2 regions of the Shimia sp. FJ5 genome follow, and region 2 is predicted to be linked to the other one. Evidence: riboswitches for the same ligand, from Rfam matches in the RefSeq annotation. Region 2 holds a riboswitch; the other holds the start of a gene.
The links. A riboswitch is a leader RNA that binds a small molecule or an ion and turns the genes downstream of it on or off. The one in region 2 is predicted to bind cobalamin.
Positions count from the first base shown of each region.

Region 1 (5,914 bases), on a different contig from region 2:
CGATGCTCATCGGTTTTGGCCGCGACGACGACCAAATCCACTCCCCGAACGAGAAATACGACCTCGAAAGCTTCCACAAAGGCACGCGGTCCTGGGCGCGGATCTTGGACGAACTGAGCAAGGGGTAACCTTATTTGAGCGTCCGCAATCGATTTGCGGGCGCTCAATAGACAGGACGCAATCGCGTAGCGCGCACCCACCGCCAATCTTTAGCCGGACCTACCAGAACGCAGCCCCTTGATCGCAAGAACAAGAACCGGGGCACCATGCATCGCGAGGTCGAACCAATCGAGCGGGCGCACCAATGTGCCGGCCCCGAGCATCTTGAGCTTTTCCCATAGGTGCGGCTCAGGCAGGAACGGCGCCAACCCCAACAACAACGCCACAAGCGTCACATCGCGCCAACGAAGCCTGTCGATCCATGCCAACATACTTTTCTGACCTTTCAGGGAAGAAGTGGCGCGGTTGACGGGGCTCGAACCCGCGACCCCCGGCGTGACAGGCCGGTACTCTAACCAACTGAGCTACAACCGCGCATACGCTTCGGGTGCTGGACGGACAGTGGTGGCGCGGTTGACGGGGCTCGAACCCGCGACCCCCGGCGTGACAGGCCGGTACTCTAACCAACTGAGCTACAACCGCTCACTGTCCGCCCGGGGCTTGGCCCGAGCGTGAGGCGGTGTTTAGGCTGAGGCAGAGGGCGCGTCAAGCGCATATCCCGCGCGATGCGAAAGTTTTTTGACGGCCCTGTTCCCCCTCTCGCAAACCCAGACACCTTCCCCCATAGGACACCGGTTTTCATGCGATCTCAGGGGTCGAAGGCAGATGGTTTCGACGGCCCAACACATGCGACGCCATGCCCCTCCGAAAGGAGGTAAACCAAAGGTAAACGCGGGTTGACTCGAATCCCTTGGCACAAGATAGAAGACGCATAGCGAGATCGGCATTCCCTCAAAGATTGCACGTAGACGATCTGAACATTTGACCTTGATATTTGCCCGAGTCATTTCCCGCCTCGAGCATACCAGACGGAAAGATCACGAGTATGAGCGGCATTGGTAATAGCACAACCCTCGTCACCCAGAGCGGCGATGATTTCATCGACGGCGTCTTGACCAACCAGCGTTGGAGCGACGCCACGATCGAGTATTCCTTCACGACCGACGGTTCGGTCTACAGCTATTTCAGCTCCGATGGGCTCACCGATCTGCCCGCAAACCATGTCGATGTGACCAACCAGCAGAAACTGGCCGTACAATTCGCCCTCGATGCGGATAACGGCACCAATAGCGCCGCTTCCGCCGGCTTCTCCGTGGAAGGGTTCACAAATCTGGGCATCGACCTGGACACCACTCCGGATTCGTCTTTTTCTTCCCGCGAACATATTCGCATCGCCAACACGACCTCCTACCTTGTCCCGACCGCACGAGTCGGCGACTTCCCGGGCAATGACGAGACGAACGGCTCTGATGACAACGGCGACGTCTGGTTCGGCCCATATAGCAACAACATCTACCACACGCCGCAAGCGGGCAACTACGCCTGGGCGACCCATATCCACGAGCTTGGCCACGCGCTTGGCCTGAGCCACGGTCACTCCTACTGGGAGTTCACCGACCTTCCCTATGCCTATGACTCGATGGAATACTCGATCATGACCTATGCCTCCTATGTCGGGGCATATACTGGCGGTGGCTACACCAACGAAACTTGGGGCTATGCCCAGACCTGGATGATGGCCGATATCGCCGCGCTGCAATATATGTATGGTGCCGATTTCACGACCAACTCCGGCGATACCGTCTACAAATGGAACCCCGGTTCCGGCGACACGCTGGTGAATGGCCAGGTGGCCATCGACGCGGGTGGCAACGTGATTTTTGCGACGATCTGGGACGGTGGCGGCACCGACACCTACGATCTCTCCGCCTATTCGAGCGACCTCGAAATCGACCTGCGCCCCGGCCAGCACTCGGTCTTCGACCAGACCCAGCTCGCCGAACTGGACAAGTATGACATCGGCTCCGAAACCGCACGCGGCAGCATCTTCAACGCCCTGCAATACGAGGGCGACGCCCGCTCGCTGATTGAGAACGCCATCGGCGGCAGCGGCAATGACGAAATCGTCGGCAACGCCGCCGACAACGAGCTTCAGGGCGGCGCTGGCAACGATACCCTCACCGGTGACGTTGGAGACGATACCCTGCTCGGCAACAACGGCATCGACAGCCTTATCGGCGGAGACGGCTTTGACCGGCTCGAAGGCGGCGAAGGCGACGACACCCTGCGCGGTATGAAAAACGGCGATGTGGCCTATGGCGGCGACGGCAACGACACCATCTATGGCGGCAACGGCCACGATGACCTCTATGGCGAAGGCGACAACGACCGGATCTATGGTCATGGCGGCGCTGACCTGATCGAAGGCGGTATTGGCGGAGATCGCCTGTTCGGCGGTCGCGGCGATGACACGATCCTCGGCGGCAACGGCTATGATAGGCTCTTTGGCAGCAAGGGCCGCGATATTCTCAACGGTGGAATCGGCAACGATACCCTGACGGGCGGCGAAATGGCCGATACCTTCGTCTTTGACGATGGCTTCGGGCACGACATCATCCGCGACTTTGCCGCTGCCAACCTCGAAAAGGTCGACCTGTCCGGCGTGACCGAGATCACCGACTACACTGACCTGATCGCCAACCACCTTGTCGACGAGGGCGGCTTTGCCAAGATCGTGGACGGGGACAACTCGATCCTGCTCGAGGGTGTGGCGTATACCGACGTGCGCGACGGTGTGAACGGCTATACTGAGGACGATTTCCTCTTCGTCTGATCGCCGCGCCTCCCCGAGGCCGCATGAAGCTACCAAAGGCCGATCCCTCCGAGGGGTCGGCCTTTTCTCTAGCCAAAGCGCTAGGCCAATGCCGCGGCGATCGCGTCCAACCCATCGGTCAATGCGGCAGGACCGGGCTGTAGGATCAAGGGCGATTTGATCTCGACAATCCGCCCCTCCCGCACCGCGGGAATGCTGTCCCATCCGGCGCGCGCCGCGATTTTCTCAGGCCGGACTTTCTTGCCGCACCAAGACGCTAGGATCACGTCAGGCGCGGCTGCGATCACCTGTTGAGAGGTTACGAAACGGTCTTTGGCCTTGTCCTTGCCTGCAAGCTCTGGGAATGCCTCGCGCCCGCCCGCAATCTCGATCAACTCGGAAACCCAGCCGATACCGGTGATCATCGGTTCATCCCATTCCTCGAAATAGACCGTCGGACGGGCCCGCCCCTCTGCCTTCGCTTCGAGTTTCGCCAACCTCTGCTCATAGTGATGCACAAGTCGCGCCGCGCGCTTGCTCTGCCCCACCATCGCGCCCAGGTGTCGGATCATCGCAAGGATCCCGGCAACGTCGCGCTGATTATAGCCCATCACCGTGACGCCTTCGCGCAACAAGGCCGCGGCGATATCGGCCTGCAAGTCTGAAAAGGTCAACACAAGGTCAGGCTCAAGCGCGAGAATCTTGGGGATATCCGCCGAGGTAAACGCCGAAACCCGAGGCTTCTCGGCCCGCACCCGCTTGGGGCGCACCGCATAGCCCGACACGCCAACGATCCGATCTTCCGCACCAAGAAGATAAAGCGTCTCGACCGTTTCCTCTGTCAGGCACACGATCCGTTCAGGGGGAAAGCGTCTCATGCCGTCACGTTGCCGCGCGCCGCGCCCGAGCCCCACCGCGCCGAAGCTTGCGCGGCAGCGCCAAGGGCAATGGCTCAATCGGCACCCGCATCGACGCCAGAAGCAGATCGCAAAAAACCGCAATGGCGGGGGATGTGGCAATGAACGGCATTGCAGCGGTATAGGCCTGCATCGCCTCTTCGCGATAATGCGCCATCGGCTTCAGCGCCCCAAGCCACTGCATATATCCGAGCTGGCCAAGCTCGGTCGCCCGATCCGGGCACACATAGCCAATATCAAGTTGAGAAATCGTCCGTTTCAGAAGCATCGCGCCCTCCGCGCAAGAAGCGAGGGTAAGCGGCGCAGCGGCGATCGCGTGACGTATATAGCGTCCATCCCGGTCTCTCCGGCCCGTGGCACCCCGCCAGGGTTAAAGTGACTGCAGCGCGCGAAGCACGCCGGAGATGGCAGGTCTCCTGACTTGCGGGTCGTTGCTCTCCCGAACCTTCCCGAACCGCCCGCATTGCGGGTCTGGGTTCAGTGGCGTGTCTCGGGGTCGCTCACCGCTCACAGTTGCGGGGGCAGTCGTGGACTTGGGCCAAGGCCCGCACCACATTCCCTTTTCAGCCGGCCACGCAAGGCCGGACACCATCCCTTGCGTCGTCGCAGAAAAACCGCGCTGTGTCCAGCAAAAGCAGAGCCCATGCGACACAGGCGCAGCGCCGCATCAGGCAGCCTCAGACCAGAGGCGTGGGGCGAGGCCATCCAAGCGGCCCCGCCCCGGTCTCGCACCGTCACCCATGCAGTGCGGTGGTCTGCCGAAGCGCGGTCGCGCCTCGTGCGATCTGCCGCCATACCACGAGGCACAGCGCACCGATGAGGACTTCAAGACCAAGAACACTGGCGATCGCATCGCCGGGCCAGCCGTCAAGCACAATGCTGACCAGACGCCCGAAGACGAAAGCAAAATAGACAAGCGTCCCAAGCGCGGCGGACAAATGCGCGAGGCCGGGCCGGATGGCGCCCACAAAGACCAAGGCGCCAAGAGCGGCAAGGTTGGCACCGGGCGCGCGCAACTCGCTAAGAGCGGCCGGATTTTGGCTGATCTCGATCCCGTAACCGGCATAGAAGGCCTGTGGAACAAAGGTGATGGCAAGGCCGATCCCAAGCCCTGTGAGGCCTGCGACCCCGAGGATGAGTTTCTGAAAGAGTGTCATGTGTTTATCCTTTCAATAGCTGATCTGGTTCAGGCCGCATCGGCCCAGGCGCCGCTCTGTGCGGCGGTTTCTGCAAAGGTGAGGAAGTCACGCGGCGCTCGGCCCAGGGCGCGCTGCACACCGTCGGTCACATAGGCGTTGCGTCCGTCCAACGTTTCCCGCGCGATCCCCGTCAGCACATCGGCGATCATCTCGCCCTGCGCTTCGAGCAAAGCCGCATGGAAATCCTCAAACGAAATCGGCGCATGTGCGATCGACCGACCGCTGGCCTTTGAAAGCGCTTCGGCCATCTCGGCAAAGGTCATCAGGCGCGGACCGGTCACTTCATAAAGCGCGCCGTCATGGCCCGGTTCGGTCAGCGCCGCGACCGCCACATCGGCGATATCGTCGACATCGACAATCGGTTCCTGCACCTCGCCACCCGGCATCGGGACCACGCCTGCCATCACCGGCGCATGCAAAGCCCCTTCCGAGAAGTTCTGAGCGAACCAGGCCGCGCGCACGATGGTAAAGCGCAGACCAGAGCCGCGCACCACCTCTTCCGCGCGCTGTGCATGGTGCTCGCCCCGTCCAGTCAGCAGGACAAGCTTTTCAACGCCCGAGGCACGCGCCAGATCAACAAGGGCTGAAACGGCCTCCACCGCGCCGGGCACGGCGATATCAGGGAAATACGAGATATAGACAGAGGACACGCCTTCAAGCGCGGCAGGCCATGTCTCTGGCGCGCTCCAATCGAAAGGCCGCGCCGCGCGACGCGACCCGCGGCGCACCGGCAGGCCAAGCGCTTCGAGGCGGCGCGCAACACGCGATCCGGTCTTGCCGGTGGCGCCAAGAACTAGAGTGGTTTTGGTATGCATGGGGTTCTCCTTGGGATGCATAGGTCGTTTGATGCCCCCAAGGTATCGACGCGCTCTGGATGAACAATTCCCGCACGTCCGGATTTATTACCCCATCGTCCAGCATATCTGGACGTAAGGTGATAATCACGCCACAATACCCCCATGACACAGCCCCACGTCCCCAACCCC
Region 1 is NZ_JAWJUV010000001.1:790,046-795,959, reverse strand. It holds gene R1W01_RS04070 (M20/M25/M40 family metallo-hydrolase) at 1-128, shown strand, start outside; gene R1W01_RS04065 (RND transporter) at 210-431, opposite strand; tRNA gene R1W01_RS04060 (tRNA-Asp) at 458-534, opposite strand; tRNA gene R1W01_RS04055 (tRNA-Asp) at 566-642, opposite strand; gene R1W01_RS04050 (M10 family metallopeptidase) at 1,046-2,833, shown strand; gene R1W01_RS04045 (cobalamin-binding protein) at 2,914-3,690, opposite strand; gene R1W01_RS04040 (hypothetical protein) at 3,695-3,997, opposite strand; cobalamin riboswitch at 4,118-4,337, opposite strand; gene R1W01_RS04035 (DUF4345 domain-containing protein) at 4,464-4,886, opposite strand; gene R1W01_RS04030 (NAD(P)H-binding protein) at 4,916-5,743, opposite strand; gene R1W01_RS04025 (AraC family transcriptional regulator) at 5,888-5,914, shown strand, end outside.
Region 1: another riboswitch for cobalamin. It lies ahead of R1W01_RS04040 (hypothetical protein); the one in region 2 lies ahead of R1W01_RS15005 (aromatic ring-hydroxylating oxygenase subunit alpha).

Region 2 (5,914 bases):
TCCTTTGATTCAGGTCCTTGAGAACCCGTCCCGCCCCGAACACCCTTCGTCTCCGAGACGCAAACTCGCTCTGGCTGCGGGGATCGCGGCCACCTTCATGTTGTGCATGGGGCTGTTTCTCGCTTGGGTGCGCCAACCGCTCGTTTCCCGCCTGCTGAATACGCCGAAGGAACGGTGATGCATCCGCTCCGACCGCGCAATCCTGCCGAGTCCCTCATATGGCATAGCTTGACACTCACTTGGGTGTTCTATGCCTTCGGGGCACTCTACGTGGTCGGGCCAGTCCTCGCTTGGGTGCTTGCGGGACTAGCGGCGCTATCCCTCTACCTCGGCAAAGCCATCCGTCGCGATCTATGGCCGACCGGTCCAGTGCCCTGGATCGTCTGGCTCTGGATCATCGGAATGAGTGTCATGCTGATCGCCCTATGGATCGGTCATATCGACTGGGGCTTGGGGCTGAAGAAGACGATCAAATCGAGTATTGGTTGGGCCAAGGGTTGGGCACTCCTTGCCCTGTTTCCCTTGGTTGGAGCGGTGTTGCCCATCCGACGCGAGCTCCTGATACGCGCGCAATGCGTGCTTGGTCTCTGGACCTTGCTCATCGCACCGATCTTGCTGCTTGCCCCTTACCTCGGTTTGCCCGAGCGAATTTTCACCTCGCCGCTGAAGGCGGTCGGTGGACCGGGGCCGGAGTATTTCTCGGTCTACCTATTTACCTTCGACCCTGCGAGCTGGACACCTCGCTGGCAGTTCTACGCACCATGGTCGCCTTTCGCGGCACTGCTCGGCGTATTGTCGGTCCTCTTCGCCCTTGAAGAGAGGCATCGCGGCTGGATGCTGGCGGGGCTAGGCGCTGGGGTTCTAATGATCCTTGCCTCAAAATCACGTATGGGGCTCGTTGGTCTGGTCTGTTGCACATTCGGACCAAGGTTGCTGCCACTCGTCATCAAGAGCTGGGCCTGGCTGGCCCTATCAGCTGTCACGGCAAGCTTCGCCACTTGGGGTGCGACAGCGCTTGATCTTGGAAAGGCCGGCATACATGGCTTCAAGGCAGCGCGCGCCGATAGCACGCGCGTGCGAGAAACGCTTCAACGCATTGCGCGCGAAAGATGGGAGACCGATGCCGTTTGGTTTGGTCACGGCACCGTTCAACCGGGACCGCATCTCGTGGAATACATGCCAATCGGCAGCCACCACACATGGTTTGGCTTGCTCTTCGTCAAGGGTCTCGTGGGCTTCCTCGCCTTGTTGGTTCCGCTATTGGCCCACCTCGCCGTTGTGCTTACGGACGGCGCCCGCAATCCAAGGGGCCGTCTGCCACTCGGTATTCTCATGACCCTTGTTCTACTTTCTTTTGGCGAGAACCTCGAAATCGAAGCTTACATGCTCTGGCCCGCGCTCATCTTGCTCGGCTGTCACCTCCGGGAGATGTCACGAGACCCCGAAGGTCGCGGGCAATCTCACCCAGACTTCCCTCCCCCCACTGAATCGCCATTTCAACATGCGACTTCCAGCGCTGCGTAGGTGATCACTTTCGCCGCAAGGCAATTTCCGGGCATCAGTGCGCTTTTGAACCTGAAGATGTCGCTTGCATTTCAGCAATGGGCCCGCCCTCGGACCACTCTGAAAAAATGAGGTGCTGCTGTTTCGTTGGAAACGGCAGAGAATTGGGAAACCGGTGCAATTCCGGTACTGCCCCCGCAACGGTAACGAAGGTCAGGTTTCGACAGTCAACCACTGGAACGAGGATTCCGGGAAGGTGTCGCAACCGGGCGTAAGCCCCTTCCAAGTCCGGAAACCAGCCTCATGCATATGTCAAACCGCGGGTGGCGGTGGGGGCACCTGTTTCGGGCGGCGTCCTCACGCCACCGAATGGCGTCTCCCTGTCATCCGCCCAGAAATCGCCGCGGGGCGCGGCAGGAGAGCCAGAAATGAATTCAGCAACCGAGCTTCTTGCGCGGCGCAGGCCGGGCCATTCCCTTGAACAGGCGTTCTATATCGACCCGGACATCTTCCAACTAGACCTCGAAAACATCCACTATCGCGATTGGCTGTTTGTCATTCCTGCCTGCGAATTGGAGAAGCCGGGCAGCTATGTAACGCACAAAGTGGGTGCCTACAGAGTGATCATCGTGCGCGGTGCGGACAATGAGGTCAGGGCCTTTCACAACACCTGCCGACACCGCGGCTCAGTGATCTGCAAAGCGCGCAAAGGCAACGCTCCCAAACTGGTCTGCCCGTATCACCAATGGACCTACGAACTCGACGGCTCCTTGCTCTGGGCCCGAGATATGGGTTCTGATTTCGACCCGAGCCAGCATGGGTTGAAGACAGTGCATTGCCGTGAACTGGCCGGGTTGGTCTATATCTGCCTTGCAGATGAGGCACCTGATTTCGACACCTTCGCCGAGATCGCGCGCCCTTATCTTGAACCGCACGATCTTGCCAACGCTAAGGTCGCTCATGAAAGCTCAATCATTGAAAAGGGCAACTGGAAACTGGTCTGGGAAAACAACCGAGAATGTTATCATTGCGGCGGCAATCACCCTGCCCTTTGCCGCACCTTCCCGGATGATCCCACTATCACAGGGATTGAAGAGGGTGCGACACCGCCGCACCTAAAGACCCACTTTGATCGTTGCGAGGCCGTGGGTCTACCGTCGCAGTTCTACATGCACGACGACGGCCAGTTCCGCTTGGCACGCATGCCCCTAAAGGAAGGCGCTGAAAGCTATACAATGGATGGGAAGTCGGCCGTACGTCGCTGGCTTGGACGCGCGCCTTTCGCGGATGCAGGCTCTTTGTTGAAGTTCCACTACCCGACAACCTGGAACCACTTCCTTGCCGACCATTCCATCGTTTTCCGCGTGACCCCGATTAGCCCCACGGAAACTGAAGTCACGACCAAATGGTTGGTCCACAAGGACGCAGTCGAAGATGTGGACTACGATCTGAAACGGCTCACCGAGGTCTGGCAAGCGACGAATGACGAGGACCGTCAGGTGGTCGAGGATAACCAACAAGGCATCGATAGCCCGGCCTATGTTCCCGGTCCCTATTCCGCAATTCAGGAATCCGGCGTTCTACAGTTTGTCGATTGGTATTGCACAACGTTGGCCGAACGCCTGCATTCTAATGCTCTGGCCGCGGAGTAGAAAAATGATCTCATCTTCCTCTTTCTCCTCTGCGCTCTGGCAGGACAACGAGATGCTGGAATGTGTCTCAGTCGTGCCCGAAATGGCGGACACGGCTAGCTTCTCATTTCGTTCGCCCTCCGGAGCACAGTTCTCCTATGATCCGGGCCAGTTTTTGACCCTGGAAATCCCTGCGCCGGAACAGCCAGGTGGCGTTGTGCATCGCACCTATACGATCTCGTCTTCGCCTTCGCGCCCGCGCACGATTACCATCACCGCGAAGGCGCAAACCGATAGTATCGGGACACGCTGGATGCTCGACAACCTGAAACCGGGAATGCGACTCAAGGCTATTGGGCCTGCGGGTTTGTTCTCGAACGCGCACAGTCAGGCAGAGAAATTTCTGTTCCTCTCAGCGGGATCGGGGATCACACCGATGATGTCCATGACCACCTGCATGTGGGATGAAGGGCGCGATCTGGACGTGGTGTTCATAAATTGCGCCAAACGTCCTTCCGAGATTATCTATCGCCAACGCTTGGAACAGATGGCCAGTCGAACCTCCGGCTTGGATCTGAAGTTCGTGGTTGAAGAACCCGATCCCTTCCGCCCTTGGACCGGCTATCAGGGGTTCTTCAATCAACTTATGCTCGGTCTCATGGCGCCGGACTACCTCGAGCGCGAGGTCTACTGCTGCGGCCCTGAGCCATTTATGACCGCGGTGCGCGAGGCTTTGGTAGGGCTCGGGTTCGATATGGAGAACTACCATCAGGAGAGCTTTGGTGCGCCGGTCGAAACTGTCGCGGAACAGCCAGAGCTTGACGATGTAATTCCGGATGATGACAGCAAGGCCGAAATCACCTTCAGCAGTTCAGGTGTGACGGCAAAGGTGGTGGAAACCGACACAGTCCTCGCGGCCGCACGTTCGGTCGGGCTGAACATCCCCTCCGGCTGTACGTTCGGGGTCTGTGGCACCTGCAAGATCAAGAAAACCGAAGGCGAGGTCCATATGGTCCACAATGGCGGTATTTCCGAAGACGATATCGAGGCCGGGTATATTCTAGCCTGCTGCTCAAATCCAATCGGCAAGGTCACAGTTGATGTTTAAGAAAGGGGCGCGCAACCTGCGCGTCCCTCCTAGTTTATTGGCACCTTTTAGAAATCCCAATCCTCATCCTCAGTCGCGACCGCCTTACCGATAACATAGGAAGATCCAGACCCAGAGAAGAAGTCATGGTTCTCACTGTCCGGACTCAGAGCCGCCAGGATCGCAGGATTGACCTCAGAGACTTCGGGTGGGAACAAGGCTTCAAAACCTAGGTTTTGCAGGGCTTTATTTGCGTTGTAGTGCAGGAAAACCTTCACATCCTCGGTCAATCCGATCTCGTCATAGAGCTCTTCGGTATATTGGTTCTCAATCCCATAGAGCTCGAACATCAGCGAGAAAGCATAGTCCTTCAACGCCTGTTGTTCTGCGTCGTCCAACTTCTCATAGCCACGTTGGAATTTGTAACCGATGTAATAGCCGTGGACGGCCTCATCGCGAATAATCAAGCGGATCAGATCGGCCGTATTGGTGAGCTTTGCGCGACTCGACCAATACATCGGCAGATAGAAGCCGGAATAAAACAGGAAGCTCTCAAGGAACACCGACGCGATCTTGCGCTTTAAGGGATCATTGCCCGGCGCATAGGTCTCGAGGATTGCCTTTGCCTTGGCTTGCAGGTGCGGGTTTTCCTCGGACCAACGGAATGCCTCGTCAATTTCTTTCGTCGAACACAGCGTCGAAAAGATCGAAGAATAGCTACGGGCGTGTACCGCTTCCATGAAAGCGATATTCGTCAGCACGGCCTCTTCATGTGGCGTGACCGCATCAGGCATCAGCGATGGCGCACCGACCGTATTTTGAATCGTATCAAGAAGCGTCAACCCAGTAAAAACCCGGATCGTCAGCTCCTTCTCGTGATCCGTAAGTGTGGCCCAGCTCGGAATATCGTTGGAAAGCGGGACTTTCTCCGGCAGCCAGAAGTTCACCGTGAGGCGGTTCCACACCTCGAGATCTTTCTCATCGTCGAGGCGGTTCCAGTTGATCGCGCGCGGGATCGTGACGGTTTGCGGCAGGTCTTTCATCATCTCTCTCCAATCACAGGCTACAGGACACGCAGCCCTGAACCTCAGTCCCCTCTAGGGCCTCTTGGCGCAGACGCACGTAGTAAATGGTCTTGATACCCTTCTTCCAGGCATAGATTTGCGCCCTGTTGATATCGCGCGTCGTCGCCTCGGCAGGGAAAAACAAGGTGAGAGACAGCCCTTGATCGACATGTTCCGTGGCCGCTGCGTAAGTATCGATCAAGCGCTCCGGCCCGATCTCATACGCATCCCGGTAGTAGTCGAGGTTGTCATTGTTCATGAAGGCGGCAGGGTAATAGACGCGCCCGATCTTGCCCTCTTTGCGGATTTCGATCTTCGAGACGATGGGATGAATAGAAGAGGTCGAGTTGTTGATATAAGAGATCGAGCCCGTGGGCGGTACGGCCTGAAGATTGCGGTTGTATAGCCCGTGCTCCATCACGTCGGCCTTCAAGGCCTCCCAATCCGCGCGGGTCGGCAAGGTGATACCCTCGAACAGCCGCTTAACCACATCGTTTTCCGGGAGCCAGTCCTGCGTGGTGTACTTTTCGAAGAACGCGCCCGACGCATAGTCTGATGCCTCAAACCCTGCAAAGCTCCGCCCACGCTCCTGCGCGAGTTCGCAAGAGGTACGAATGGCGTGGTAGGCT
Region 2 is NZ_JAWJUV010000004.1:409,636-415,549, reverse strand. It holds gene R1W01_RS15015 (GumC family protein) at 1-178, shown strand, start outside; gene R1W01_RS15010 (O-antigen ligase domain-containing protein) at 178-1,524, shown strand; cobalamin riboswitch at 1,618-1,822, shown strand; gene R1W01_RS15005 (aromatic ring-hydroxylating oxygenase subunit alpha) at 1,932-3,155, shown strand; gene R1W01_RS15000 (hybrid-cluster NAD(P)-dependent oxidoreductase) at 3,160-4,242, shown strand; gene nrdF (class 1b ribonucleoside-diphosphate reductase subunit beta) at 4,290-5,264, opposite strand; gene nrdE (class 1b ribonucleoside-diphosphate reductase subunit alpha) at 5,278-5,914, opposite strand, start outside.